Regions from separate parts of the Paraburkholderia sp. DD10 genome, predicted to be linked through region 2. Evidence: predicted binding sites of a transcription regulator. Region 2 holds the regulator's gene; the other holds the start of a gene.
The links. Region 2 encodes FNR, which switches genes on or off when oxygen is low (the NO sensors DNR and NnrR bind a similar motif). Its sites were predicted from a motif close to TTGATNNNNATCAA; they were not measured.
Positions count from the first base shown of each region.

Region 1: ACOCG7_RS19315 (universal stress protein) is a predicted target of FNR. The motif match lies at 10,901-10,914, and genes of this name have one in related genera.

Region 1 is NZ_CP185393.1:851,817-867,012, reverse strand. Features, by position in the region: gene ACOCG7_RS19370 (2-hydroxy-3-oxopropionate reductase) at 1-461, shown strand, start outside; gene lysM (peptidoglycan-binding protein LysM) at 1,006-1,494, shown strand; gene ACOCG7_RS19360 (asparaginase) at 1,640-2,683, opposite strand; gene ACOCG7_RS19355 (CysB family HTH-type transcriptional regulator) at 2,840-3,766, opposite strand; gene ACOCG7_RS19350 (sulfate/molybdate ABC transporter ATP-binding protein) at 3,861-4,919, opposite strand; gene cysW (sulfate ABC transporter permease subunit CysW) at 4,919-6,022, opposite strand; gene cysT (sulfate ABC transporter permease subunit CysT) at 6,019-6,915, opposite strand; gene ACOCG7_RS19335 (sulfate ABC transporter substrate-binding protein) at 7,054-8,094, opposite strand; gene lexA (transcriptional repressor LexA) at 8,427-9,077, shown strand; gene ACOCG7_RS19325 (hypothetical protein) at 9,141-9,485, shown strand; gene ACOCG7_RS19320 (DUF2939 domain-containing protein) at 9,573-10,229, shown strand; gene ACOCG7_RS19315 (universal stress protein) at 10,323-10,787, opposite strand; gene nodI (nodulation factor ABC transporter ATP-binding protein NodI) at 11,064-11,978, shown strand; gene ACOCG7_RS19305 (ABC transporter permease) at 12,027-12,860, shown strand; gene ACOCG7_RS19300 (hypothetical protein) at 12,927-13,349, opposite strand; gene ACOCG7_RS19295 (NADP(H)-dependent aldo-keto reductase) at 13,834-14,886, opposite strand; gene ACOCG7_RS19290 (DUF3820 family protein) at 15,039-15,196, shown strand, end outside.
Region 2 is NZ_CP185393.1:1,237,355-1,252,550, reverse strand. Features, by position in the region: gene ACOCG7_RS21025 (methanol/ethanol family PQQ-dependent dehydrogenase) at 1-822, shown strand, start outside; gene ACOCG7_RS21020 (c-type cytochrome) at 913-2,154, shown strand; gene pqqD (pyrroloquinoline quinone biosynthesis peptide chaperone PqqD) at 2,380-2,661, opposite strand; gene pqqA (pyrroloquinoline quinone precursor peptide PqqA) at 2,749-2,823, opposite strand; gene ACOCG7_RS21005 (sigma-54-dependent Fis family transcriptional regulator) at 3,135-5,117, opposite strand; gene ACOCG7_RS21000 (LamG-like jellyroll fold domain-containing protein) at 5,399-7,663, opposite strand; gene ACOCG7_RS20995 (DUF2964 domain-containing protein) at 8,152-8,583, shown strand; gene ACOCG7_RS20990 (DUF3564 domain-containing protein) at 8,662-9,036, opposite strand; gene ACOCG7_RS20985 (c-type cytochrome) at 9,106-9,438, opposite strand; gene ACOCG7_RS20980 (DUF1488 domain-containing protein) at 9,677-9,961, shown strand; gene ACOCG7_RS20975 (zinc-dependent alcohol dehydrogenase family protein) at 10,061-11,047, shown strand; gene fnr (fumarate/nitrate reduction transcriptional regulator Fnr) at 11,132-11,926, opposite strand; gene ACOCG7_RS20965 (response regulator) at 11,919-12,350, opposite strand; gene ACOCG7_RS20960 (response regulator) at 12,589-13,236, opposite strand; gene ACOCG7_RS20955 (PAS domain-containing sensor histidine kinase) at 13,233-14,579, opposite strand; gene ACOCG7_RS20950 (universal stress protein) at 14,840-15,196, opposite strand, start outside.

The sequences.
Region 1 (15,196 bases), 390 kb from region 2:
AACTGATGGGCAAGAACATTTCGCTGATCGGCGAGAACGGCGCGGGTCAAACCTGCAAGGTCGCCAATCAGATCATCGTCGCGCTGAACATCGAAGCGGTGGCCGAAGCGCTGCTGTTCGCATCGCGCTCGGGCGCCGATCCCGAACGCGTGCGCAAGGCGTTGATGGGCGGCTTCGCTTCGTCGCGCATTCTCGAAGTGCATGGCGAGCGCATGACCAAACGCACGTTCAATCCCGGCTTTCGTATCGAACTGCATCAGAAGGACTTGAACCTCGCGCTCGACGGCGCGCGCAAGCTCGGCATCGCCTTGCCGCATACGGCGAGCGCGCAGCAACTCTTCAGCGTGTGCGCGGCGAACGGCGGCAAGGCATGGGATCACTCGGCGATGGTGCGCGCTCTGGAAATCATGGCGAACTACGAAGTCGCGCAAGCGCCGGATAGCGCGGCGAAGGCTGCTTGAGTCGTCATGCGGGTTGCCTTGACCGCGGCTTCGTCGGCTCGGTCTTCGTCGTCACGGCAATCGCAGGTGGGGCGTCCGTTGCGTCGCGCGACATGCGCGGCGCAGCGGACAAAGCGTGTCGCTCTGGGCTGAGAGCGGCACAGTGGGGTCCGCAGCGGCACCCGGCGGCGCCGGGGAAGCCTTGGTCGGTCAGACGTCGTCGTCGGGTGTCCGGCTGTCGGATCATCGTCATGCTTTTTCCGCCAATGTCTCGCGGCGGGGTGCATCATGCACGCCGCTTGCTGCACCTCCGCTTGCGCGTTCGCTTGGGCATTCGCTTGCACGCTTGCTTGCATTTGCTTGCAACTGCAAGCACCCCGGCGCACCTTTTTTGACACATCGCTTCGCGCTTTTCTCCTACACTCCTTGAGTCCGCCTGCTTGCGTTTCAGGCATCCCGTGCCGCTCTTCGCAGCGCGCGTCTTTCGCTTCATTCGCCCGATTCGCAACCAGTGCACAACCCGTGCGCAAAGTATTCTTGCGCCGCCACGTTAGGAGTGTGATCCATGGGTATTCTCAGTTTCATCAAGGAAGCCGGCGAAAAACTGTTCGGCGCCGCCTCGACCTCGGCACAAGCCGCGCCTGCCGCGCCCGACCTTGCCGCGTTGAATAAAACAGCGGGCGACGCGATCGCCGCATATATCCGCACCCAGGGTCTGGACGCCACCAATCTGCAAGTCGCATACGACGGCACGAGCCACACCGTCACCGTGTCCGGCGAGGCGGCCGATCAGCCGACCAAGGACAAGATTCTCGTCGCGGCCGGCAACGTGCAGAACGTCGACAAGGTGGACGATCAACTGACCGTCACCACGCCCGCGGCTGCGCCCACTCAGTTTCATACCGTCGTGCCCGGCGACAATCTGTGGAAGATCGCGGAGAAGTACTACGGCAGCGGCGCGAAGAACGACGTGATCTTCCAGGCCAACACGCCGATGCTGAAGAGCCCGGACAAGATTTATCCGGGTCAGGTATTGGTGATTCCGCCGCAGTAACCCGCGGTTGCGGTAAGCATTGCAGCAAGCGGTAATAACAGCGGTAAAAGCAGCGGTAAAAACGAAAAACGCGGCGCTCGAGTCATCAACTCGAGCGCCGCGTTTTCATTGCGCGATCATGCGTGTGGCCGTGACCGTTACCGCATCAATACGTATCGAAGACCTTTTGCAGCGCAACCGGCCCCGTGCCACCCGCGGCCAATGCCAGCATCAGCAGCACACGGGCCTTGTACGGATTCAGCGAGCCCGCGCTGACGAAACCAAGCGCGTCATCGGCGGCGGCGCCGTTGCGCATCACGTGCCCCGAACCCACGCGCGAGGAGCGCACCACCGCGACGCCTTGCGAGACCGCATCGGCCAACGCCTGTTGCAGCGACGCGTGGATCGAGCCGTTGCCCGTGCCGGCCACCACGATGCCGCGCACGCCGGCGGCAACGAGCGCATCCACGGCAATCCGTGAGACGCCGGCATAGCTCGCGACGACCTCCACATGCGGCCACTTCGCGCCGATCACGAACTCGGTCGCGAGCGTATGCGGACGCACCACGCCGCGCTGGAATTCGACCCGCCCGTCCTGCACCCAGCCGAGCGCGCCGATCTCCGGCGAGTGGAATGCGTCGACGGCATACGTGCTCGTCTTCACCACGTCGCGCGCGCTGTGAATCTTGTTGTTGAAGGCCACCAGCACACCCTGCCCGCGCGAGCCCGCGTGCGCCGCGACCGTCACGGCGTTCAGCAGATTCAGCGGACCATCGGCGGAGAGCGCGGACGCCGGACGCATCGCCGCGCTCAGCACGACCGGCTTGTCCGACTTGACGGTCAGATGCAGCAGATAGGCGGTTTCCTCGAGTGTGTCGGTGCCGTGCGTGACGACTACGCCGTCGATGTCGTCTTCGGCGAGGAGCGCGTTGATGCGTTGCGCGAGCGTGGTCCAGAGCGGCAGCGCCATGTCCTTGCTGTCGATGCTGGCAATCTGCTCGGGCGCGATGCGCGCCACCGTGGACAAAGCCGGCACCGCCGCCAGCAATTGATCGACGCCGACCACGCCCGCCTGGTAGCCGGAGGTGTTGGCGGCGTCCGCCGCGGTCCCGGCGATCGTGCCGCCGGTGGCGAGCACGGCGATGCGCGGCAGCGTCGGTGTGACGCCCTGGTTTGAAGGCGTCGCGGAAGAGGAAGTCGGAGTATTCATGGCGCCGATTGTAAGCGATGCGCCGCGCGCCGCGATGCGTGAAAAAACGGATGGCCGTTCGTTTTGGATTAGCGATGCTGGGCGCCAACGCTCGCGCATCGCCCGCGAACGATTCAGCGCCACTTCGCGCCGGACCTCAAGGATCCGGCGCCAACCTCACACCGCCTCGCGCAATTGCGCGGCGATCTCCGCTTCGTTCAACTGCGGCGCGAACATCTCGATCAGCCGATACGCATACGCGCGCAGGAACGCGCCCTTGCGCAGACCGACCCGCGTCGTGCTCGCCTCGAACAGATGCTGCGTATCCAGCGCCACCAGTTCGGTATCGCGCCTGGGATCGTAGGCCATCGCCGCCACCACGCCGATGCCCATGCCGAGTTCGACGTAGGTCTTGATCACGTCCGCGTCGATCGCGGTCAGCACGACGTCGGGCAACGCGCCTGCCTTGGCGAACGCCTGGTCGATGTGCGAGCGGCCCGTGAAGTCCTGGTCATACGTGACGATCGGGAATTCGGCGATTTCGTCGAGCGTCAGATTTTCACGGCCCACGAGCGGATGATCCTTCGGCACGACCACCACGTGATGCCACGAGTAGCACGGAAACGTGACGATGTCCGGAAAGCGGTCGAGCGCCTCGGTCGAGATGCCGATATCCGCCTCGCCGTTGATGATCATCTGCGCGATCTGCTGCGGGCTGCCCTGGCGCAGCGCCAGGTGCACTTTCGGGAACACCTCGGTGAATTGACGGATCACCTTCGGCAACGCATAGCGCGCCTGCGTGTGCGTGGTCGCCACCACCAGGTGGCCGCTGTCCTGATCGGCGAACTGGCGCGCGACGCGGCGCAGATTCTCCGCGTCGAGCAACATCCGCTCGATCAGTTGATGCACAGCCTTGCCCGGCTCCGTGAGCCCCGTCAGACGCTTGCCGCGCCGAATGAAAATGTCGACGCCGAGTTCGTCCTCGAGATCCTTGATCTGTTTCGATACGCCCGACTGCGACGTGTACAACACGTTCGCCACCTCGGTCAGATTCATGTTCTGGCGCACGGCCTCGCGCACGAAGCGCAATTGCTGGAAGTTCATCTGTATGTCTCCGGTTCAGCCAGAGTGAGTTATTTGAGTTCGATCGAAACGCCGGGGGTCGTTGCCCGCTTCACTGCGGGCTTCACGACGTCATTCATTGCGCCGGAAACACGCGCAATGCGCGCGGCACGGCGGTCACGCCATCGCCGACCGCCAGTTGCAGATCGCGCCACGCTTCGCGATCGAGTTCGGCTTCGAGCAGGTTGCCTTCGCGGCCCGCGAGTTCGACCCGCACCGAGCCGCCCAGCGTCACCACGCGCCGCACGTCGACGACGATGCCTTCGCGATGACCGGCCGCCTGCGGGTACAACTGCAGATCGTGCGGACGCACATAAGCGAAGGCCGGCCCGCTGAATCCCGCGGTGATCGCGACCGGCAGCGCCGCGCCGTCGACCACGAAGCCGCTCGAATCGACGTTGCCGTGCAGGCGGTTCGCCGCGCCGAGAAACTCGTAGACGAACGAGGTTTGCGGATGGTCGTACACGTCCTGCGGACTGCCCACCTGCTCCACGTGCCCGCGATTGAGCACGACGATGCGGTCGGCCACTTCGAGCGCCTCTTCCTGATCGTGCGTGACGAAGATCGTCGAGATATGCAGATCGTCATGCAGACGCCGCAGCCAGCTACGCAATTCCTTGCGCACCTTCGCGTCGAGCGCGCCGAACGGTTCGTCCAGCAGCAGCACCTTCGGCTCGACGGCCAACGCGCGCGCCAGCGCGATCCGCTGCCGCTGGCCGCCCGACAGCTCCGACGGATACCGTTGCGCGAGCCAGTCGAGTTGCACGAGCTTCAGCAGTTCGTGCACCTTCTCGCGAATCACCGCTTCCGAGGGACGCTCCTTGCGCGGTTTCACACGCAGACCGAACGCGACGTTCTCGAACACCGTCATGTGACGGAACAGCGCGTAATGCTGGAATACGAAGCCGACTTCGCGTTCGCGCGCGCCGACCGTCGCGACGTCCTGGCCTTGCAGCACGACCTGGCCGCCGTCCGCGTATTCGAGCCCGGCGATCACCCGCAACAAGGTCGTCTTGCCGCAACCCGAGGGCCCGAGCAGCGCAACCAGTTCGCCCGGCGGGAAATCGAGCGAGACGTTATCGAGCGCGACGAAATCGCCGAAGCGCTTCTGCAGGTTACGAACGGTGATACCCATTACAGCTCTCCTTGCTTGAGCGGGTGTGGCTGCGATGCATTGACGGATTGCGAGGTGGTCTGTGAAGCGGTCCGCGAGCCAGGCTCAGAACCAGGCTGCGAACCAGGCTGTGAACCAGGCTGTGAAGCCGGCGCCGGCGTGACGGGCCCGGCATACGCGGGCACGTCGCGCGCCGCCGACAGTTCCGCCGACATATGCCGCTCGGCGAGCAGCTTGAGCGCCAGCGTGACGAGCGCGAGCAACGCGAGCACCGACGCCACCGCGAACGCCGCCGAGAAGTTGTACTCGTTGTAGAGAATTTCGACGTGCAGCGGCATCGTGTCGGTCTGGCCGCGAATATGGCCCGACACCACCGACACCGCGCCGAACTCGCCCATCGCCCGCGCGTTGCACAGGATCACGCCGTACAGCAGGCCCCACTTGACGTTCGGCAGCGTGACGCGGCGGAAAATCTGCCAGCCCGAGGCGCCGAGCACGTGAGCGGCTTCTTCCTCGTCGTTGCCTTGCGCCTGCATCAGCGGAATCAGTTCGCGCGCGACGAACGGGAACGTGACGAAGATCGTCGCCAGCACGATGCCCGGCACCGCGAAGATGATCTGCACGTCATGGGCTTGCAGCCACGGGCCGAACCAGCCTTGCGCGCCGAACAGCAGCACGTAGATCAAGCCCGAGATCACCGGCGAAACCGAGAACGGCAGATCGATCAGCGTGGTCAACAGCGCCTTGCCGCGGAATTCGAACTTGGCGATGCACCAGGAAGCCGCGAGACCGAACACGAGGTTCAGCGGCACGGCAATCGCCGCGGTGATCACGGTGAGCTTGATCGCCGACAGCGCATCGGGATCGGCGAGCGATTCCAGATAGAAGCCGAGCCCCTTGTTCAACGCCTGATAGAACACGGCGACGAGCGGCACGACGAGAAACAGCGCGAGAAACAGCAACGCGACCCCGGTCAGGATCCAGCGCACCACCGGCGGTTCGGTCACCGGATCGGGCCGGCGCGCGACGTTGAGCGGCGCGCGCGGCGCGACGGCGACGGCGGCCCGATCCGTCCCATCCGCGCGATTCACACGATGCGCGCCGTCGGCGGAATGGCGGCTCATCGCACACCTCCGCCGATCGCCGCGACGCTTGCCGGGGCCGGCGCCGGGCCCGCGCCGCCGCGCCCGGTGCGGCGCTGCAAGTACCACTGCAAGGTATTGATGAACAGCAGCATCAGGAAGGACACGACCAGCATCACCACGGCCAATGCCGTGGCGCCCGCGTAGTCGTATTGCTCGAGCTTGGTGATGATCAGCAGCGAGGTGATTTCAGACTTCATCGGCACATTGCCGGCGATGAAAATCACCGAGCCGTATTCGCCGAGCGCGCGCGCGAACGCCAGCGCGAAGCCCGTCAGCAGGGCCGGAAACACCGACGGCAACACCACGCGGCGAAACGTCAGCCAGCGCGACGCACCGAGGCACGCGGCCGCCTCCTCCTGTTCGCGCTCGAACTCCTCGAGCACTGGCTGCACGGTCCGCACGACGAACGGCAAGCCGATGAACGTCAGCGCAACCAGCACACCCGCCGGCGTGAATGCGATCTTGATGCCGAGCGGTTCGAGAAACTGCCCGATCCAGCCGTTGCCCGCGTACACGGCCGCGAGCGAAATGCCGGCCACGGAGGTCGGCAAAGCGAACGGCAGATCGACCACCGCATCGACGATGCGCTTGAACGGAAACGTGTAGCGCACCAGCACCCACGCCACCAGAAAGCCGAACACCGCGTTGATCAGCGCGCCGCCCAACGCCGAGAAGAACGTCAGGCGATACGACGCGAGCACGCGCGGCGAACTCACCGCGCGCACGAACTGCGCCCAGTCGAGCGTCGCGGTCTTGAGGAAGGTTGCGGCAAGCGGAATCAGCACCACGAGGCTCAGATAAGCCACCGTGATGCCGAGTGTCAGGCCAAAACCGGGCAAGGCGCTCGGTTTTCGGAAGGTCAACGTCGTCATGCTCAATGCTCTTTCAGGGTTCACGCCTGCGTGTTCTGGCCGCCGGGCCCTGGCTGGCCAAAGCGCGCCACTGGGGCGCGCCCGGATTGGACGCGTTGCCGCGTCGCTCGGTCGATGCCGTTGCCGGCACCGGCGGTCTTACTGCGGCTGATAGATCGAATCGAATACGCCGCCGTCCGCGAAGTGCGTTTTCTGCGCGTTCGTCCAGCCGCCGAACGAGTCGTCCACCGTGTACAGCTTCAGCTTCGGAAACTTCGAGGTCAACTCCGCCGGCACCTTGTTCGAACGCGGCCGGTAGAAGTTCTTCGCGGCGATCTCCTGGCCCTGCTCGCTGTACAGGAAGTTCAGATACGCCTCGGCCAGCTTGCGCGTGCCGCGCTTGTCGACGACTTTGTCGACCACGGCAACCGGCGGCTCGGCCAGGATGCTCACGGACGGCACGACGATTTCGAACTTGTCCGTGCCGAACTCCTTCAGCGACAGGAACGCTTCGTTTTCCCACGCGATCAGCACGTCGCCGATGCCGCGTTGCACGAAGCTGGTGGTCGCGCCGCGCGCGCCCGAATCGAGCACGCCGGCATTCTTATAGAGCTTGCCGACGAACTCCTTCGCGTTCTGGTCGTTGCCGCCCGGCTGATGCGCGGCATACGACCACGCCGCGAGGTAGTTCCAGCGCGCGCCGCCCGAGGTTTTCGGGTTCGGCGTGACGATCGACACGCCCGGTTTGATCAGATCGTCCCAGTCCTTGATGTGCTTCGGGTTGCCCTTGCGCACCAGAAACACGATCGTCGACGTGTACGGCGATGCGTTGTCGGGCAGACGCTTTTGCCAGCCCTTGTCGAGCAGGCCCTTGTTAGCGAGGGCGTCGATGTCGTAGGCGAGCGCGAGAGTCACGACGTCCGCCTGCAGGCCGTCGAGCACGGAGCGCGCCTGCGCGCCCGAGCCGCCGTGCGACTGCTTGAAGGTGATCGTTTCGCCGGTTTTTGCCTTCCACTCCTTGCCGAACGCCTGGTTGACGTCCTGGTAGAGCTCGCGCGTCGGGTCGTAGGACACGTTCAGCAGCGTCGTGTCGGCGGCGTGCGCCTGCCCCGCGACGCCGAGCGCGGCTGCCGCGCCGAAGGCGAGCGCCGCGATCAGTTTCTTCGTCTTGCCTGCCAGCCCCGTGTGTCGATGGTTCATGCCAACTTTCTCCGCGTTGTGGTCCGTTGAAACGGCGTGTGATGTTGTTTTGCGTCGTCTGCGTGCGGCCACGCGTGCGTGGCGCCAACTGGAGGCCAGTCTATCGAAGGGCTTTCATCATTAAAAATAATGTTTCTTCATTCTTTAATACGCAAAAGTGGTAATGACAGCCAGATAAGGCGTTGCGGCACGAAAACGGGTGTTGGAGCGTCCGGTTCGGACGTTTCCACGACTCCACTTCGTCGCCTGCCCGCACGAACTTAAAGTAAAGCTTGAATTGCGCCGGATACTGTATAAAAATACAGCCACCTGTTCATACATACAGTGGCGCCATGACAAAACTCACCGCACGACAGCAGCAGGTTTTCGATCTGATCCGCCGGGCCATCGAACGCACCGGTTTTCCGCCCACCCGCGCGGAGATCGCCGCCGAACTGGGCTTCAGCTCGGCCAACTCGGCAGAAGAACATCTGCGCGCGCTCGCTCGCAAGGGTGTCATCGAACTGGCGGCCGGCGCATCGCGCGGCATACGCCTTCTCACCAGCCCCGAAGACTCGCCGCACCAGTTCACGCTGCCGCACGCGAGCATCATGCAACTGTCGTTGCCGCTGATCGGCCGGGTCGCCGCGGGTAGCCCGATACTCGCGCAGGAACATATCTCGCAGCATTACGCATGCGACCCGGCGCTCTTCTCGAGCAAGCCCGATTACCTGCTGAAAGTGCGCGGGCTGTCCATGCGCGACGCCGGCATCTTCGACGGCGACCTGCTCGCGGTGCAAAAGCGCAGCGAGGCGAAAGACGGCCAGATCATCATCGCCCGGCTCGGCGACGACGTCACGGTCAAGCGCCTGAAGCGCCGGCCAAACGGTATCGAGCTGATCGCCGAGAACCCCGATTACGACAACATCTTCGTTGAAACCGGCAGCGCGGATTTCGCGCTGGAGGGTATCGCCGTGGGGCTGATCCGCCCCGGAGAGTTTTAACCCGCCCGCTCGCCGGTTCGCCGGATCGCAGCCGCCCCAACGTTGAATCGCCTGGAGAGACTCATGGAACGCCTTGCCCGCCTGCTGCCCTTTCGCCAGTTCGGTCGTCTGCGCCGTCTGCGCAAGCTGGTGCCCTGCTCAGTGAGCGGAGCGCCCGCGGTCAGCACGCCATCGCTGTTCGACTCGCCCGACGGGGTATCGAGCTTGCCGTCGTCGTTGCCCGCCTTTGCCCGCGTGTCGTTGAATGCCGGGTTGAATATGGCGGAGCCGGAGCGGCGCGCACCGGTTCGGGTTTATCACGGGCCGTCGCGGCTCATCATGGTCGGCACCATGGAGGCCGTATGCCGCATGATCGATCGCTGCATCGCTGACGAGGCCAACGTGCACGGCGCCGTATTCGAGTCCTGATCGGCTTTCAGATACCGTTGTCGCGTGGGATCGTTTTTGCGTGGCCACGGTCCACGCTAGATCAAACGCGATGGAGAGTCCCACCCGATGGCAGTTTCGACACGCACGAAGCGCGGCGCCAACCGGCCCTTGATCGTCACTCTGGTTGTGATTGTGGTGATCGCCGCGCTGGGGTTCGTCTACGCGTCGCCGTATATCGCGCTGAATAATCTCAAGCGCGCGGCGGACGCGCGCGACGCGCAAACCGTCAATCAATACGTCGACTTTCCCGCGTTGCGCGAGAGCCTGAAGCAGGAGGTCACAGGCTTGCTGACACGCCGGCTCGACGCGCAGGGCAACGGCAATCCATTAGCCGCGATCGGCGCGATGATCGGCGTGGCATTGATCGGTCCGCTGGTGAACGCTTATGCGACGCCGGACGGCGTGGCGGCATTGCTGAACGGCATGCCGCCGCGCGGCAATCCTGGCGAGCGGCCGCCTGCTCCGCCCGCGGCCAACAATCCGCCCGCAACACCCGCGCCGGCGCCCGTGCCTGCATCGCCCACCGCGGGAGGCTCGGCCAACAGCGCGGCAAACAAGAACGCCGCGCCGCCGCAGCCGCCGGAAACCACGGCGGGCTATCGCGGCCTCAACCAGTTCGTCGTTACTTACCGGCATGGCGCCGGCGACGCACGTTATTCGGCGATCTTCCAGCGTGAAGGCCTGCTCACCTGGAAGCTGAGCGCTGTCAATTTGAATGAGTGATTGTCTGTTCGCATGAACGGAGCTGGAAGAGCAACCGTTTTCCTGTCAGGACCGCACTCGGCCACGCGCCACACTTGCCACACTTCCCGCGCATCAAGCCGCCGCTTGCTGCTGCTCCTGCGCGGAGGAACACGCCACCAGGATGCTGCACGATACGCGGTCGAGCAACGGCGTATTGCCCGCGCCCATCCACCATCGCGACAAACCGGTGCGGCAACGGTGACCGACCACCACGAGGTCCACGTTCAACTCGTTGGCGAGATTCGCGATCTCGTCGATTGGATGGCCGAACGCAAAGTGCCCTTGCGCGGTCACGCCACGCTCGGTGAGCCAGTCCACCCCTTCCTGCAGAATGTCGCGGGCGGTCTTCTCGAAACTGCCGCAGGCCACATCGGTCAGCAGGCCCGCGCTTTGCGCAATGCTCGAACGCATGTCGACCACGGACAACAGATGCGTTTCCGCCTTCAGATCCAACGCCAGGTCGGCGCCGCAACGCAACGCCTTGCGGCCTTCGCGCGAGCCGTCGTAGCACAGCAGGATTTTCTTGTAGCTCGCCATGATTTTCTCCCTACCCGCGAAAAGCGCGGTCTTCATGAATCATGGTGCGCCGCAATTCAGCTTGCAAGGGATGGAAAACGCTAAGTGCGCACCGATCCGGAGCGTGCGGGGTTTTGATCGGGATCGAGGCTGTCTTGCGAGGTTTGCGGCAGTGCAAGAAACGCGCTCGGAACGGCTGCGGGCTCGCCGACGGCAACTCGCCGATGCCCTAGAATAGACGGCCTTCCCGGCCCTTAGCACCATCGGCGAGTTTTTCCCGGAACCTCCATCGATCCCATGCCCGAAGCCCCCATTGAATTCCAGCAGGTCAAGAAAAGCTACGGCGACAAAACAGTCGTCGACGGGCTCTCGTTTCACGTCGATGCCGGCGAATGCTTCGGCTTGCTCGGCCCCAACGGCGCGGGCAAGACCACCACGCTGCGCATGCTGCTCGGCATCGCCGCACCGGATGCCGGCGTGATCCGCCTGTGCGGCGAGCCGATTCCGCGCCGCGCGCGGGTGGCGCGGGCGCGCGTCGGCGTGGTGCCGCAGTTCGACAATCTCGATCCCGACTTCACGGTGCGCGAGAACCTGCTGGTGTTCGGCCGTTACTTCGGACTGAGCGCCGCGCAATGCCGCGCGATGGTGCCGTCGCTGCTCGAATTCGCGCGCCTCGAAAGCAAGGCGGATGCGCGCGTGAGCGAGCTATCGGGCGGCATGAAGCGGCGCCTGACGCTCGCGCGGGCGCTCGTCAACGACCCCGACGTGCTGATCATGGACGAACCGACCACCGGCCTCGACCCCCAGGCGCGGCATCTGATCTGGGAGCGGCTGCGCTCGTTGCTCGCGCGCGGCAAGACGATCCTGCTGACCACGCATTTCATGGAAGAAGCCGAGCGGCTCTGCAACCGGCTGTGCGTGATCGAGGAAGGACGCAAGATCGCCGAGGGCGCGCCGAGCACGTTGATCGCGTCGGAGATCGGCTGCGACGTGATCGAGATCTTCGGTCCCGACCCGGTTGCGTTGCGCGACGAACTGGCGCCGCTTGTCGAGCGAACCGAGATCAGCGGTGAGACGCTCTTCTGCTATGTGAACGACGCGCAGCCGGTGCATGCGCGGCTCAAGCAACGCGCCGACCTGCGCTATCTGCATCGTCCGGCGAATCTGGAAGATGTGTTCCTGCGGCTCACCGGCCGCGAGATGCAGGACTGACGCCGGGCAAATCTGTTACGGCTACAACGACACCGCACGAGACACGCAATGGACGCACGCACTTACGAAACACACGGCAACGGCGACGCACCGTCGAGGCAGGAACCGTTCGCCGCGTTGCCCGCGAACGCCGTGAACTGGATTGCGGTGTGGCGCCGCAACTATCTGGTGTGGAGAAAGCTCGCGATCGCCTCGATGTTCGGCAATCTCGCCGATCCGATGATCTATCTGTTCGGGCTCGGCTTCGGGCTCGGCCTGATGGTCGGACACGTCGACGGCGTGTCGTATATCGCGTTTCTGGCGGCCGGCACGGTCGCGTCGAGCGTGATGATGTCCGCGAGTTTCGAGTCGATGTACTCGGGCTTCTCGCGCATGCACGTGCAGCGCACCTGGGAGGCGATCATGCACACGCCGCTCACGCTCGGCGACATCGTGCTCGGTGAAGTGATCTGGGCGGGCAGTAAGTCGGTGCTGTCCGGCACGGCGATCATGCTGGTGGCCGGCGCGCTCGGCTACGCGAACTTTCCGTCGATGCTGCTGGCGTTGCCGGTCATCGTGCTGACCGGGCTCGCGTTCGCCAGTATCGCGATGGTGGTGACGGCACTCGCGCCATCGTATGACTTCTTTATGTTTTATCAGACGCTGGTGTTGACGCCGATGCTGTTGCTCTCCGGCGTGTTCTTTCCCGCTTCGCAACTGCCCGCCGCCGCGCGTGCCGCGACCCAGGTGTTGCCCCTCGCGCACGCCGTCGATCTGATTCGCCCGGCAATGCTCGGGCGGCCCGTCGAGGACGCGGTTTTGCACGTCGCGGTGCTGGCGGTGTATGCGGTGGGTGGGTTCGTCGTCTCGGCGGTGCTGTTCCGGCGCCGGATGATGAAGTAGCGCGGGGTTATTTCCAACACGGCGGCGGACGGCGCGCTCCTGTCGCCCGCCGCGAATGGACTGTTCTCAGTCCTCGTCGTCCGTCCACGGAATATCCACGTCGGAGATGAACGCGACCGTCGCGAACGGCCCGCCATCCTGGCGGCCGATCTTGCCGTCGGCGCGCTGCCATTCAACGCGAAACACCGTGCCTGGGTCGTCGGCGATCAGCCTGACCGTGCGAAGCTCATCGGGATCCGCCTCTTCGACAGGACCGTCGAGCGAGATCAGCAATTCCTGCGGCCATAGTCCGTCGGCGGGATCGTAAATCTTGTCGCCGTCGGGTATCAGCGTGAACGCCTCCACGCCGATCGTCGCGGAAGCGTCGACGATCATCTTGGCCAATGCACGCAGCAATGCGGTCGCGCGCGCCGAGTTCGCCTGACGAATTGCAAGGTCCCCGCGCGTCAGCGCCTGCTCGAGTTTTGGGTTTGTTTTTTGTTGCGCCATTCGATGTCCTGAGTCCTATCGCTCTGTTGTAGGCGGCACGCCGCATTGATCCGCCGCCGCTCGCCGTTTTTCGGGCTGAATCCTACCATTGGCGTGCATCCCGGCATGGCGATCCGCGCGGCCCGGTCCGACAGCCCGCCCCGTCCACCACAGTTTAGGTCGTGATTCGTGTTCCGGCTTGGGAGATTTGGTTTTGAAGCGCCGGTCGAGCGCGGCGCCTGCAGCAATTCCGATGGTTTGCCGCATGCTTCGCATCGTTTGAAACGGTGCTGGCGAGCTTGATTGCCGCCGTCTGTCCGAAGCCGTGTGCGGTGGCGCGCGAAGCGAAAGATTCGCCGAACGCGATGGCGTTGAAGCAAGGCGCAACCAACCCACGCAACCCCACGCCACATCACTATCCCGGCAACGAGGCCGGGGCACGTTCCGACGACGTTCAGGCGCGTCGCTCGAATCGATCACGAGGCAACGCGCCCAGGCCACTCCATCAAGGCGCCGGGTTCGGCTGCAACTCGTGCAGCGCATCGATTTCCGCGAGCGCCTCAACCGGAAGCTTGACGTCCGCGCTCGCGATGTTTTCCCTCAGCTGATCGAGCGACGTGGCGCCGATCAGATTGCTGGTCAAAAACGGCCGGCTGTTGACGAACGCGAGCGCGAATTGCGCGGGCGACAAGCCGTGACGTTTCGCCAGTTCCACATAACGCGTGGTCGCCTGGATCGATTGCGGCTTGCTGTAGCGTTGAAAGCGCTCGAACAGCGAGATGCGGGCGCCCGCCGGCCGCGCGCCGCCTTCATACTTGCCCGACAGCCAGCCGAAGGCCAGCGGCGAATAAGCGAGCAAGCCGATGTTGTCGCGATGCGCGTATTCGGAGAGCCCCACTTCGTAGGTGCGATTGAGCAGGCTGTACGGATTCTGGATGCTGACGATGCGCGGCAAGCCGAGCTTTTCGGCCGCGCGCAGAAACTGCGCGACGCCCCACGGCGTTTCATTCGACACGCCGATGTGCCGCACCTTGCCCGCCTTCACGAACTCGGCGAGCACCGACAACGTCTCTTCGATCGGCACCGTGTACGCGTCGTCGACCCAAGGGTACGCCGTGCGGCCGAACGTCATCGTGCTGCGATCCGGCCAGTGCAATTGATACAGATCGACGTAATCCGTTTGCAAGCGCGTGAGGCTGTCGTTCAGCGCTTCCGTCAGATTCTTACGGTCGAACTGATTGCCTTCGCCGCGAATATGTCGCGGGTTGTGCGGTTGACGCGCGGGGCCGGCGATCTTGGTGGCGAGCACGATCTTCTCGCGCGCGCCGCGATGCCGCCCGAGCCACGTGCCGATGAAGCGCTCCGTCGAGCCTTGCGTTTCGGCGCGCGGCGGCACCGGGTACATTTCAGCGGTGTCGATCAGGTTGACGCCGTGGTCGAGCGCATAGTCGATCTGCGCATGCGCTTCCTGCTCGGTGTTCTGCTCGCCCCATGTCATGGTGCCGAGGCCGATCAGGCTGACCTGCACGTCGGAGTCGCCGAGTCTGCGGTATTCCATCGAACTTGTCCTGTTGATTTGTATGAACGGAAAGCGCTGACGTTACCACGCCGGCGTCATGCGTGCAGCACGGCTAAAATGCCGTTCGAACAGCGCCAACCGGCTCTGTCGACTCAGCCGCGCTCAATAATTTTTGCGTCGATCTCCCCACGATGAATCCCGAACACCTCGAACTGCTGGTCACGCGCGTGATGCCTTACGGGAAGTACAAAGGCCGTGTGATCGCGGACCTGCCCGGCCACTATCTGAACTGGTTCGCGAGCCAGGGCTTTCCGCCGGGCGAAATCGGCCGGCTGCTCGCCTTGATGCA
Region 2 (15,196 bases):
GATCTCAAATGGCACTACCAGTACACGAAAAACGATACGTGGGACTACGACGGCGTCAACACACCGGTGCTCGCCAATATCAAGTATCAGGACAAGGATTACGACGCGATCATCCACGCCGACCGCAACGGCTATTTCCATGCGATCGATCGCGGCACCGGCAAGCTGATCTACGCGAAGCCCTTCGTCAAGGCGACCTCGGTGACGGGCTATACGGAGGACGGCGCGCCGATCCAGGACAAGTCGAAGTATCCGAAGGCCGGCACGACGATCGAAACCTGCCCGAGTTTCCTTGGCGGCAAGAACTGGTGGTCGGTGTCATACGATCCGCAAAAGCACATCGCGATCGTGCCCGCGCTGCATGCGTGCATGTCGCTGTCCGGCAAGTCGGTCAATTACATGGAGGGGCTGCCATATCTCGGCGAGGGCTTCGAGATCAAGCCTGAGCCCGGCAGCAAGGGTTACGGCGAGTTGCAGGCCATCGACGTCGATACCGGCAAGAAGCTCTGGAGCCACTGGAGCAAGCTGCCGTGGAACGGCGGCGTGGCGACCACCGCGGGCGGCCTGGCATTTAGCGGCTCGCTCGACGGCTACCTGTATGCGTTCGACGTGACGACGGGCAAGGTGCTGTGGAAAAGCCCGAAACTCGCGAGCGGGATCATCGCGCAACCGTCGGTGTTCGAGGTCGACGGCCGCGAGTACGTCGCGATCCTCGCCGGCTACGGCGGCGCCAATCCGATCTGGGGCGGCCCGATGTCCAAGGCGGCGGACAAGGTGCCACGCGGCGGCACGCTGTACGTGTTCGCGCTCAACAAGGGTTGAACTCCACATGGCCGCCGCGCCGGTTTGCGCCACGCAGCTTGCGTGCGCCCTGCGGTCGTGGCGGCCGGGCCTTTTCCGGAAAGCAGGATCATGAAGACTTCACTCCATTCGTTTGCTCTCGCCAGCGCGTTGCTGGCGACCGGCGCGCTCGCGCCTCACTCCGCTCTTGCCGGGACGGCCAGCGTGCGCGTCTGCACGTTCCCCGGCAGTCCCTCCACGGCGCTCGACGAGGCGGTGGCGCGCGAAGCGTTCCGCACCGCCGGCATCGCACTGTCGCTCGCGCCGGGCGGCTTCGCCAGCAGCGACGACGACGGCGTGTCGCTAAAGGAACTCGACAAGGCGTTGGCGCGCAAATGCGACGTGATCGCGGGCTTCCCGCGCTCCGAGGTCGCGGACGGCGCCGCCAGCAAGCTCACGTTCTCGCGCGGTTATCTACAGTCCGGGTATGTGAGCGTCACGTCGCGCGGCTCGTCGGCGCAGGCCGGCGACGCCGAAGTGGTCGCGGCGACTTACGCGAGTCCCGCGCAACTGATCGCCGTGCAGCAACCCGGTATCGAACTCGACCTGGAGAACACGGCGGAACTGACCGTCGATGCCGTGGCACGCGGCCATGCGCGGCGCGCGATCGTCTGGTATCCGGCGGTCGTCGCTTATTCGATCGCGCATCCCGAGCGGCATTTCCAGATCGCCGGCACGCACTCGCCGTATGCGGACTGGCATCTGACCTTCGCGTTCGGCACGAACGGCGCCGCGTTGCGCCCGCGTATCGACGCCGCGCTGGAGAAGATGGCCGCCGACGGCAGGCTCGCCGCCTTGACCCGCGCATGGCGTTTGCCGGAAACGGCGCTGGCCGCCGCGCGACCGGCGGCCACGTTCGCCTATCGCGACGGCCCCGCGCGCGGCAACGACGTGGGGCGGATGATGCGCGCGGGCGGCCGCGAGTCGCCGCAAGGCCGCTTTGTCAAGGTCGATGCGAGCGCACCCGCCGAGGCGCCCGGCTTCGACCGCGCCCAGGTCGCGCACGGCAAGACGCTGTACTCCAGTTCGTGCGCGAAGTGCCACGGTCCCGATCTGCAAGGGCTGAATGCGCCCGCGCTGCGCGGGCCGTCGTTCGCGCCGGCCGCGAATGCGAAGCTCACGATCGGCGGGGTGTACGGCTACATGGCGAGCAATATGCCGGCGGATCGTCCCGGCAAGATGAAGCCGCAGGATTACGCCGACATCATGGCGTTCCTGCTGTATTCGAACGGCTATGGAGCCGGCAAGACGAAGCTGACCGACGACGCCGCGAAAGCGTCGACGACGCCGCTCAACGCGCGCGCCGCGCAATAGTGCGAAGGCCCGGCGCTCGCCGTGTGGTTGCGCGGCGAGCGCCGGGGGGCGGGTTCAAGAGCGATTGCGTGTTAGAGAAGATGCCGTGCGCGGCGCATGAAAACACACGCGATGCGAGAGGTCGGGTGAGCCGTACCAACAGCCGCCCTAACGACCTGCAAGAGCAAAGACCGCTCGGCCCTCCCACGATGCCCGCATCAACCCCTGTCAATCGAGTCAATCGAGTCAATCGAGCCAGCCGCGTTGCCGTGCATGGTCGATGAAGCGATAGACATCGGCGGCCAGATCGGACGCGCGAAACAGATCCTCCAGTTCACCGATGATGTCGTCCAGTTCGCGCGTGCCATCGCAGCGCGAGAGAATTTCGCCCGCGCTCGGATTGAGCGTCACCCGACCTTCGGGATGGAGCAACACGTAGGCATGCTGCCCGGCTTCCCATTGCAGGCGGAATATCGCGCGCAGGCGCGGCCGCAAGCTGAGGTAGCGCCGGATGTTCGGGGCGGTCATGGGAAGCGGGGTGTGGCTGAACGATGAGCAGGGCGCCGCCGCGCACGATGACGACTTGCAACGTGCGCGCCGCGCTTCATCGTTGCTTCAGCGAACGGCGATGTACATCGTGACTTCAAAACCGAAGCGAAGATCGGTATAGGCGGGGGTGGTCCACTGCATGGCTGTCTCCTGGGGTATGGCATGTGATGGGAAAAACCGCATGGTTAAAGCTAAGCGGCCGCGTCATTAAACGCAATGTCCATGCCGGATGGAGCGAAACGGAGTATCGAAGCGGTTAGCCGCGCAGCGATAACGCGGCCGTTGGAATCAACGCGGCATCAACCGCTTTTGCTTGCTGCTTGCGCGGATCTGGCGCGTCGAACAGCGCAGCGCTGAACCGCGCGCTGTTCAATCGAAGAACACGCCTGTTGCAATATGGAACACCGTTGAACACGTGCCGTCGCGCGAGGTCCGTAGCGCTCTGCCCGCTGTCAGGCCTCGCCCGCGGTGTCATCCGTGCTGGCTAGCGCCGGCAATTTGCGGTAGATGGTATTGCGCGACACGCCCAGCGCGCGGGCCGCCGCCGACACGTTGCCGCGATGCTGCGCGATGGCCGCGGCGATCGCGCTGGTGGTGACGTCGCGCAAGCGCTCGCCCTGCAAGGGAGCGGCTTCGGCGGGGCGCGCGCTGGGCGACGGGGCGCAGCGCAAGTCGTCGAAGAAGTCGTCGGGCAAATGCTCGCGGCGAATCTCGCCGTCCTCGTCCACCATTGCGGCCGCGGTGCGCAGAAGATTGCCGAGCTGACGAAAGTTGCCCGGCCACGCGCACTGCTCGAACAGCGCCATCACGTCGGCGGCGACGCTCAGACGCCGGCCGTCGGGCTCATCGAGCGATGCGCAATGCAGCATCTTCTGGATCACGGCTAGCAGGTCCGTGCGCTCGCGCAGCGGCGGCAGTTTCACCACCAGACCGTTCAGGCGGTAATACAAGTCCTCGCGGAAACAGTTCTGCGCGATCATGTCGCGCAGATCGCGATGGGTCGCGCAGATGATCGCGATATCCACGGGAATCGATTTGGTCGAGCCGAGCGGATTGACGAGACGCTCCTGCAACACGCGCAGCAGCCGCACCTGGAGCGGGTAGGGCATGTCGCCGATCTCGTCGAGAAATAGCGTGCCGCCGTTCGCCTGCAGCAGCTTGCCGGCGGCGCCCTTGCGGCGCGCGCCGGTGAAGGCGCCTTCTTCATAGCCGAACAGTTCGGATTCGATCAGGCTTTCCGGTATCGAAGCGCAGTTCACCGCGACGAACGCCCCCGACCTGCGCGGCGAATCGTTGTGGATCGCCTGCGCGAGCAGTTCCTTGCCGGTGCCCGTCTCGCCGGTGATCAGAATGGGGATGTCCTTGCCGAGCACCTTGCGGACCTTGGTGATGACCGTGGCAATCTGCGGATCGCCGGTGTCCAGATAGCTCAGTCTCGACAGCGCGCCCGCGGCCACCGCCGGCGGCGGCGCGTCGGGGCGCGGCGCGGGCTTCTCCGCGCGCGGCGCAGGCGGCGGCACGCCGTCCTCGGCGAGCGTGGCGCGGCGGAATTCGACGCGCGCGCAAACCACCGCGCCGTTATGCAGATTCAACGACAGATTCCGGTCGCCGCCCGCACGCAGACGGTCGATCAACTGCGGACTCGTCAGGCCGAACAACGAGAACAGCGTATGCGCGCGCAAGGCGGTGAGCGGCAGGCCCAACTGGAACTGCGCGCTGCGGTTGGCGGACAGGAAGCGGCCGTCGCAGGTGAACGCGGCGATGCCTTCCATCAGCGTGCCGAGAAACTCCGGCCGGCCGTGAAAGGCGATCCGCAAGGTCTCGCGGAAGGTATTGGTGAACAGATGATTCTCGATCATCTGCACGGACATCTTGGCGAGCGCCATCGTGTGTTGATGGTAGCTGCGATGGTCGCCGCTCACGTCGAGCACGCCGATCAGATCGCCATACGGATCGAGGATCGGCACGCTCGAACAGGTCAGAAAGCGGTTGGCCGCCAGATAGTGCTGCTCGCCATGCACGACGGTCGGCGAGCATTCGGCGATCGCGGTGCCGATCGCGTTGGTGCCCTGGCGGTCCTCGGCCCAATTCGCGCCGGGGCGCAGCGCCACCTTCTCCGCGCGGCGCAAAAACTCGTCGTCGCCGATCGAATGAAGAATCAGCCCTTCGGCGTCGGTCAGCACGATCATGCTTTGCGTGTTGACGATCTGCTCATGCAGCGTTTCCATCACCGGCGTGGCATGCGCGCACAGAATGCGGCTCTGTTCCAGCCGCAACGCGAGTTCCGCGGCCGGCAGGACGTCGTAGTCGGGCCGCATCAAGGCACTGAGGCCGAACGTCTGCGAACGCTCGTGGGACTTCTGAATGGATGGCGTGAGCCAGCCCGCTTCATGCGGGGCGATTGGGGTCATGGCGTGATGAACGGCATCGCGCATTTGTCTCCTCCTGCTGGTCAGGTCTGGTCGATCGCCAGAACCGTATGGGCACATCGCTTAAAGCAAATCGCGCGCCAGTTCGCGATTTTTTGAGCCGCGTAATGCATGGTTCATGCGCGGCCCAAGTGCCGCTCACGCGCGGCCCATGCGTTGCATGTTGTTCCTGAACGCAACCCAGGGATTGACCTGAATCAACGCAGCGCGCATTGAATGCGCCCGAGGCGGGGCGCTCAATGCTGACGCTGCGTCGAGGAGGTGCCCGTCGAGATGCCGGCCCGTCGCTACGCGGAGATCAATGCCGTGATCTGCTCGGCGCTGAGCGCGTTGCGATAGACGCGGAACTCGTCGATCGAGCCGTTGAAATACGGATCGGCGAATTGCGAGCGGCCGATCCAGTTCTGGCTCGTGCTTTCCAGGCGGAACGGCGCGAACGACATCGCCGTGTTGGTGCCGATCGCGGCGCCGTTCAGGTACAGCGTGCCGACGCCGCCCGACAACGTCACCGCGACGTGCGCCCACTGTCCGGTGGGCAGGGCCACATTGCCGTTGATATCCTGCTCGCCGGCCCCACCGTTCAAGGTGATCGCAAAGCGCGCGAGCCCGTTGTTGGCGCGCGGCGTCAGCATCATGTAGCGGCCCGTGCCGGCGCCGAAGTCGAACACGCGCTCCCAGGTTCGCGCCGCGTTCCAGTAGACCCAGGCCGCGATCGTGAAGTCGGCTACGTCGGCGACCAGGTCGCCGGGCAAGCTGACATAGCCGGTGCTGCCGTCGAGCGAAACGGCATTGCCTTTCTTGCCGGGCACCCGGCTCGCCCCGCCGACGAGCGTGCCGGCATGGCCGTTGCCGCTCGAATCGGCCGCGCTCGTGCCGCTCGTTTCGTCGAAGGCGAGCCACGTTTGCAGTTGCACCGCGGTGACCGCCACCGCCTCGTTCGACGCGGCCGTTTCGCCGGACGGCGTCGTGGCCGTGACGACGTAGTACCAGGTGCCGGCCGCCACGGCGCTGTCCGTGTAACTGAGCAGATCCGTGACGCCGCTCGCAATCGACGTGTACGGACCGCCCGCCGTGCTGCCGCGCTTCACGTTGTAGCTCGTCGCATAGGCGGTCCCCCACCACGACAGGATGACTTGCCCCGCGCTGACGGTCGCGGTGAGTCCGCTCGGCGCCGCGCCGCTCGCGATCGGATCGCGCGTGCAGGTGAGGCTGCCGTAGCCGAGCTGGTCGTAACCGCCGCTGTTCGGGCCGTAGTTGCCGCCGCCGCCTTCCGGTTGAACCAGCGCCGCGAATTTCTGCGTATACGGCGCGGCCAGGCCCTTGCGGTTGACGTAGTGGTTGTACACCAGCGCCCAGCAGGGCCGGATCGTGCCTTGAGAGGCGGTCGAGAACACCGTCTGATTGACGTTGTCGACATTGTTGTAGCGCACATAGGGCACGGTGTAATACGTCGTGCCCGATTCGATCAGGTTGCCTTTGGCGACGTATTCCGCGCCCATCAGGAAGCGGTTGTTGTCGTAGCCGTAGAGGTCCACGCCCTGGTTCCAGGCCATCTCGCAGATCGCGCCGCCGAGCGCGATGCCGAGCGTGTTGTGCCCCTGGTCGCGTCCCGATTCCTGCCATTGACCGAGATAGCCGGGGTGCACGTAGTACACCGCGTTGAAGATCGCGCCGTTGCCCGCGCCGCTCTTGAAGTAGGACACGGCTTCGTCGAACAGGGCCTGGTCGTCGCATAGCACGCCGATCGCCATGATCGACGCCATGTTGCACAAATCCCAGTTGGCCCAATAGTGGGTCGCCTGGGTGTTGTTGTGCCGGTTGAGGAAGTCGTGATTGATCGGATAGAAGATGTTGCGCATCATCGCCTGGAAGCGCGCGAGGTCGGCGGCGGCCCAGCCTGAATACGTGCGCATGATTTCGCCGGCGTTGGCGAATTCATAGCCGTAGATGCCGGCCGCGAGATCGACGTCCGTGGAGCCGCCGAGGCCGGTCAACGTCGAGGACCACGCGTTCATGATCTGCACCGACTTGTCCGCATACGCCGTGTTGCCCGTCACTTTCCAGCGCAGCGCGCACGCGTAGGCGGCCGCGATGTCGTTGAACAGCAGCGAGTAGTTCTGCGGGTGAACGCCGTCGTCGCCGCGGTAGACCACCGCTTGCGGACGCGGCGTCCATGACAGGCTCGCGTGACTGTTCGCGATCAGGATGTTCCAGCTGTCGACCCACGGCGACGCTTGCGCCGCGACCTTCTGGCTCATCCGGTCGAAGTCGGTTTGGGTATGCAGCAGGCCGGGATGCACGAATGCGCCGGATGACGCGCTGTTCGCCACGGCTTGCGTCGACCGGGTCGACGATTGCGCCGATGATTGGGTCGACGACTGCGCCGAGGCCGCAGCGGACGCGCCGCCTTCCGCGCCGCCGCCGCAGGCGGACAGCGCCAACGCGCCGAGGCTGTAGAGGAAGGTGCGGCGCGACATGCCTTCGGCGATATCCGCCTCGTTGGCGAGGCTGTCCGATGGTTCAAACCACGGTTCAGGCGAAGCTGAATTCATGTGTGCCTCTGGTGCAACGGCCTTGCTCGATTTCGCCCGCTTCATGCGCTTCTCCGCTCCTGATTGGGACGGCTCCGGGGTGGGTTCATGAACCCTTGCGGTGGCCGCCGATGGTTGGCAAACGTTTGCTTTTGCGGCCGCGATCCGTGTTGCCGGCATGCGCCGGCGAACGACATCATCGTGGCTTATTCGTGCTGCGGTTCAATGACTCGCGATTTGCGACATACGCGTTAATTCGTATAAAACTGATTTGCCGGCATTCGCTTTCCATTCGCTTACATGAATGCGCGGCTCGTGCTGCTGCGATGAATGGAATTCGGATATCGCTCCAATCCTGTCGAGCGATAAGAGGCACGTGTCCAAGCGCGTATCCAAGCGCATATCCAAGGTATACGGCCACGACGACGGGTTCTGAAGAGCAAAACCGGACGCTATTTTATTGGATCGGACCGGTCGCCGATTTTCAATTGCATTAATACAAAGGCGCAATGAAAAAAACAGGGATTCCCTATATGGGAATCAGGATTGCCTTACACGGAAAAGCGGCCAATTGCATCCGCGATGCGACGAGCGCATCGGGCTTCGCGAGGTCATCGGGGAGACGCCATGGCCTGCCGGTTTCGTGTTCTTTCCGGCGCATGCCGACTATGTTGATATCGGTCAAGCGAAATCAGCCCGCGAGAGCGATGATGTCTTTATCACTCCGTCCAGGCTCCGTGGAGGGCATCATGGTCCGCTCAGAAAGCAGAATCGTTTTTTCGGCCATTGCCGTATTCGTGGCGTTGGCGGGCATTGCTGCGTCGATCCGCGGTTTGCTGTTCGATGCGCCGCAGTTCTTCCACTACGGTGTCGCGGCCGTGATTGGCGGTGTCGCGTGCTTTGTGCTCTTGCTCAATCCGACGCGCAACGGCGATATGTAAACGTAGGGTAAGCGCGGGGCGATCGTCGCCGCGCCGCGAGCGGGTGGCCGGCGCCAGCCGGCGTTTTACGCTGCTTCGTTACGCTTCCTCGCCGGCAGCGAACAAGCCGTGTTCCGGCTGCGCCTGCTCGTTGTCGACACACTGCACATGCCAGTGGCCGGTCATCAGGAGGCGGCCGCGTTCCGCGCAGCACTGCGCGCGTCCGGTCTCGCCTTCGAACGGCCCGCTGCAGTCTTTCAGACTGAGGCCTTCGAGCACGCAGAGGGGCGTCGCGTCGCGCGGGCCGCACATAAGGGTATTGCCGCCATCCACCCGCAGCGTGCCCCATTCGGGCAGGTCGAGCCCGTGGTGGCCTTCGCGCGACCATTGCCGCGTGTCCTTGTCCAGCCAGAGGATTGCAAATGCCATCGGGCGGGTACAGTCGAAGGCGTCGAGGTGGACAGTGAGGCGCATGAAAATTCTCCGAAACGGGCGGTCCGGTTCAGGCGGAGCAGACCGCGGAAGTCATGATTCAAAAGCGGGTCATTGACTCAACACCCACTGCACCAGCGTGTGCGCGTCCTCCGGGGACAGCGGGCCGCCGCGGTCGGCCGGCAGCGGCATCGGCGTATCGCCCCAATGCGCCTTGCCGCCGAGCCGCAGCTTGTGTTCGAGCATGAACTGCGCGTTCGGCACGTCGCGGTAACGCTCGGCGATCTGCTGAAACGACGGCGCGAGGAACGGCGCATCGCGCGTGTGGCAAAACATGCAGTGATGCTGATCGACCAGCGCGGCCGGTTCCGGCGCGGCGTGCGCGGCGGCGGCCAGCACGAACCCGGCACATGCCACCAGATAGTTTCTGGACAGGACGTTCACGGCACGCGCTCCTTGGCGACGGGGATGAACCCAGTGTAAGGGCCGCGCTCCGGGTGCGATTGACCTCGGTCAACGAGGACGCAGGGCCTGAGTTTGACGAATCGCGCCAGGCTCCTATGCTGATGACAGGCGGTGCGGGGCGGGGCGACCCACGGACCGGGCCGCCTCGACGCGTGGTGCGCGATGCGCGGGTGGGCGGAGACGCCGCCCAAGCCTCGCATTCTGCGCAAGGAACCAGGTGGTGATGATGAAGATTCATTTTCCCGAGGAACGTCCGGAATATTGCGCGCGCGATCTCGTCGTCGCGTTTCCGGCCGAGGTGGATGGCGTGCGCGTGCAGTGCGCGATCACCGCGGAAGCGCTCGAGGATCATTTCGGCGCCGCGTCGCTGCGTGAGGACGATCTGATCGCCGCATTCGACTCGAACCGGCATCCGATCGAACACGCGGCAACGCAACTGCTGCACGAAATCGGCGCCAAGCCGGTGCTCATGCACAGCGGGTATTTCCGCTTTTGCGACTGACTTCGCGTGAGGCGGCCGGGCGCGCGGCCTGTTTCAATGCGTTCGGATGCGTTTCGATGCGTTTCGATGCGCCGGCCGCCCCGGTTCGAGGAGACTCTGATGCGTGCGATGGTATTCGACGGCAGCGCGTCGTCGCTGCGTGAGCGGGATATGCCTGATCCGACGCCAGGCCCTGGGCAGATCCTGATCGATGTTCATACCTGCGGCGTGTGCCGCACCGATCTCCATCTGATCGACCATGAGCTGGAGCACCCAAAACAGCCCGTGATTCCGGGCCATGAAATCGTCGGCACGGTGGCCGAACTCGGCGCGGGCGTGACGGGCTTCGTCGTCGGCGACCGGGTGGGGGTGCCGTGGGTGGGCCGCACCTGCGGGCATTGCCGCTACTGCCTGTCGGCGCGCGAAAATCTCTGCGACGAGGCCGGCTTCACCGGTTATACGATCGACGGCGGTTACGCCGAGCGCACCGTCGCCGACAGCCGCTACTGCTTTCATCTGCCGGAGCACTACACGGATATCGAGGCGGCGCCGCTGCTGTGCGCCGGCCTGATCGGCTATCGCACCTTGAGCATGGCGGGCGACGCGCGGCGGATCGGCATCTACGGTTTCGGCGCGGCGGCGCATATCGTCGCGCAGGTCGCGCGTCATCAGCAGCGCACGGTGTACGCGTTGACGCGTCCGGGCGACGATGCGGCCCGGCAACTCGCGCTGCGTCTCGGCGCGGCCTGGGCGGGCGGCAGCGATGAGACGCCGCCCGACGAACTGGATGCCGCGTTGCTGTTCGCGCCGGTCGGCGCGCTTGTTCCGCAAGCCCTGCAAGCGGTGGCGAAAGGCGGTGTGGTGGTGTGCGGCGGAATTCACATGAGCGATATTCCGTCGTTCCCGTACGCGTTCCTGTGGGGCGAGCGGCGCGTGGTGTCGGTCGCCAATCTGACGCGCGACGACGGGCTCGCCTTCATGCGCATCGCGCACGAGACGCGCCTCACGATCGAAACGACGACTTATCCGCTGACGGATGCCAACCGCGCGCTGAGCGACCTGCGTGACGGCAGACTGACGGGCGCGGCCGTGCTCAGCATTCGCTAGCGTGAGCGGTTCGGGCGTGGTCCGCGTCGCCCCGCGTTTTGCGGTGCGTTCGGGCGAAAACCGCACTGCGGATCAACCCCGGAATCACACCCGCACGAGGCCCGCGTGATCCACGATCCGGATATCCTTGCCGCGTATGTCGACCAGTCCGTCGCGCTGGAACCTGGAGAGCATCCGGCTCACCGTTTCGAGCTTGATGCCCAGGTAGCTGCCGATTTCCTCGCGCGTCATGCGCAGATGAAATTCCGCCGGCGAATACCCGCGCAGCCGCAGGCGGTCCGACATGTTCAGCAGGAACGTCGCCACCCGCTGGTCGGCGGACATGGTGCCGAGCAGCAGCATCTGTGACGATTCGCGCACGATCTCGCCGCCCATCATCCGGTGCAGGTGCTGCTGGACGGCCTTGACCTCGCGGCACATGGCTTCGAGCAGATGGAACGGGATGATGCAGACCTTGCTGTCCTCGAGCGCCACGGCGTCGCAACTATGGTGGCCGGAGCACACCCCGTCCAGTCCCAGCGAGTCGCCGGCGAGATGAAAACCGGTCACCTGCTCGCGGCCGTCGCGATGCATGACGACCGTCTTGAACGAGCCGGCGCGTACCGCATAGATGCTCTGAAACGAATCGTTCGCGCGGTAGAGGGTCTCGCCCTGCTTGATGGTCCGGGACGGGCAGATGAGCGATTCCATCCGTTGCAATTCCTCGGATGTCAGCCCTTGCGGCATGCAGATGGAGCGCATCGAGCAGGCCGTGCAACGTACCGCGTCGTTGCGCGGCGCCCGTGCGGTTGCCGGCTCGGCTGCGGGAGCGGGAGCGGGCGAGGCTTGCCGGATCTTAAGCGAGGGCGACGTGACGGAATAGACGGCAACGTCAGACATGATGTGCTCCAGGTTGAGGAAGGGTGCGCGCGCGATGTTCGCCGGCGATCCGCTGGATCGCGTTGCGCGCTAGATTGAATTCGCTGGTCTTGTCGAAAAAGTAGTGAGCGCCGCTCGCGAGGCATGCGCGCCGGAACCAGGCGCCTGAACGGTTCGTCAGCACCATGACGATCACATGCGGCATGCGTTGGGCAAGCAACGCGAGCAACTCCATGCCGGTGCCGCCGTTCAGATGCAGTTCCGTCACGACCAGATCGGCCGCGCCGGCGGCGATGCCCGCGAATGCCGCGCCGGGCTCCTCGGCTTCGCCGACGATCTCGACGCCGTCGAGCGCGCCGAACAGCGCGGCGATACGGTGCCGCACCAATGCGGCATCGTCGACGAGAAAGACGCGCAGGGCGGGGTGGTCAGTGCTTGAGTTCATGGCTCGAAGTATCGGTCGCGCCGTATCTAAATGAAATCGGCGTCGAATGAACTTCGAGTAGGCGAGAGGGAGGCGCTGTAGGGCGTTTCCTACAGCGGGTGGAGCGGAGCGGGGATCGGCGAGTGCGCTAAGTGCGCGGAGTGCGCGGTGGGTCGCGATGGGCGGCAGGAGCGAAAACGCGCGGCGGCGGGGTCCGTGCGCGTTGTGACCCGCAAGCCGATGCGAGTCACGCGGGCGTTTAGATGTCGTCCTCGTCGCTGACCAGCTTGTGACGCATCGCATAGCGCACCAGCGCGGCGTCGTGCGGCATCTGCATTTTCTCGAGGATGCGCGTCTTATAGGTGCTCACGGTCTTGGCGCTCACGCACAGTTCGGCCGCGATCTCGGTGATCGTCTGACCGGTGGCGATGCGCTTCAACACGTCGAATTCCCGATCGGACAGACGCTGATGCGGCAGCAGATCGGTGGGTTCGTTCAGGCTCTGCGCGAACCGCTCGGCCATCGCGAGGCTCACGTAGACACCGCCCGCGGCGACCTTGGTCACGGCGGCCACCAGCTCGGCGCTCGCGCTTTCTTTCGTCAGATAACCGGACGCGCCGGCCTTGAACGCGCGCACCGCGTATTGCTGCTCGGCGTGCATGGTCAGCACGAGAATGCGCAGCGTCGGCTTTTCTTCCTTGATCTGCTTGATCAACTCGACGCCGTTGCGGCCGGGCATGGACAGATCGAGCACCAGCACGTCGGCGGCCCGCTCGCGGATCAGCGCGACGGTGCTCGGGCTGTCGTTCGCTTCGCCGACCACTTCGAAGCCGCTTGCGCCCTCCAGGATATGGCGCAGACCGTCGCGCACCAGCGCATGGTCGTCGGCGATCAGGACGCGGGTCATGTTTGCATCTCCTGCATTTGCACGGTTTCCGCCGGAATGGTGACGCTCAGCACGAAGCCTTCGCCTTGCGCCGTATGAATGTCGACCGCGCCGCCCAGCATGTGCGCGCGTTCGCGCACGCCGAGCAAGCCGAACGACTTGCCGGCCGGCTCGGCTGCCTGCTGCGCGCCCTGGCCGTTGTCGGCGATGCGCAGCACGAAGGTCTGTTCCGCCGCGCGCAGGCTCAGCGTGACCAGCGTGGCGTCGGCATGGCGCGCGACATTGGTGAGCGCTTCCTGCACGATGCGGAACAGCGCGGTGGCGCCCGCCGGCGTGAAGCGCGCGTCGCCGGTTTCGATGTCGCGCTCCACGTCGATGCCGTAGCGGTTGGTGAAGTCGTTCGCGAGCCATTCGATCGCAGGAATCAACCCGAGGTCGTCGAGCATGACCGGCCGCAGATCGGCGGCGATGCGCCGCACCGAGGCCACCGTCATGTCGATCAGCCGGCGCATGCCTTGCAGTTGTTCACGCACCGGCGCGCTCGCCGACGCATCCAGCGCCTGCTCGACCGACGAGATGTCCATTTTCAGCGCGGTGAGTTGCTGGCCGAGATCGTCGTGCAGTTCGCGCGCGATGCGCGTTTTCTCGTCTTCGCGGATGTTCTGCAAATTGGCCGACAGTTCGCGCAGCTCCTCGCGCGCCTGCTGCTGCGCGCGCTCCGCCCTGACGCGTTCCGTGACGTCACGCAGCATCACCGTGTAAAGGCGCGTGTTGCCGTCGCGGATCTGCGAGATCGACGCCTCCAGCGGGAATTCCTCGCCGTTGGCGCGCAAGCCCGATAACAGCCGCTGCCTGCCCATCTGCCGGTCCGACACGCCTGTCTCGCCGAACTGCTCGACATGCCGCGAATGGGCCGCGCGAAACCGTTGCGGGATGAAGCGGTCGAGCGAGGAGCCGATCGCGTCCATGGCGGAACAGCCGAACACCTGTTCCGCCATCGGATTGAAGATGACGATGCGCTGCTGTTCGTCGATGGTGATGACCGCTTCCATCGAGGAGCGGATGATCGCCATCATGCGAGCCTCGTTCACGCCGGCGTGGCTGCTTCCGGGGCTTGCCTCGCTGTGTGCGGACGACCCGTCGCGACGCGCGCGCACGAGCAGGAACGCGCTCGTGGCCAGAAGCAGGGCGGCGGCGACGCAAATGAACAACACCGGGTCGAACCAGCGCCGCGCCGCCAGCATCGCGGCCAGCGTCACGACGAACGCGGCCGTGGCCGCGACCGCGGGCCGGGCCGCCAGCGAGCCCAGGCGCTCGCGTGAAGCGGCACTGGGCGGCATGGGCGTCTTACCGCTAACGGGCATGTGCGCCTCTTTGGAATGACAACGGACAAGAATGGGGCGCGCCGCCCGACGAGCTCGGTGCAGCGGTGCGCGCGGCAAACACGCTGGTTCCGGGTGATTCCGTGATTCATGTGGCCGCAGGCCGCGGAAACACCGCGCGGAAAGTGTGTGTTTGCGTTCATTGTCCGTGAAACGCCCGCTTCATGCCAGCGCGAGCGCATAGTCGAGCCGGGCAGCGGCACGGGCGCTGTCGTCGAGATGCACCAGCAGCGTTGTGCGGTTCATGACGGCTCCTTGACCGATTCGCTCGCGGGCGGGGTGGCGTCAGCCGCGCTCGCCGCGGGGGATGCGCAATGCGCGGAGATCAGCAGCACCGGACGGTTGGCGATGCGCAGAAAACGTTCGGCGACGCTGCCGAGCATCAGCCGCCGCACGCCGCGCCGGCCGTGCGTGCCCATCACCACGAGGTCGGCGTCGAACTCGTCCGCGGCGAGCCGGATGCGGTGCGCGATGTCGTCGCCCGTCAGGTCGGTTTCGATCATGCGCGGCGAGCCTTTCACGCCCGCGCCGGCCATCCGCGCGGCGGCGTCGGCGAGCACGCGCCCGCTTTCCTCGACGAGCGCGTTGCGCACATAGGA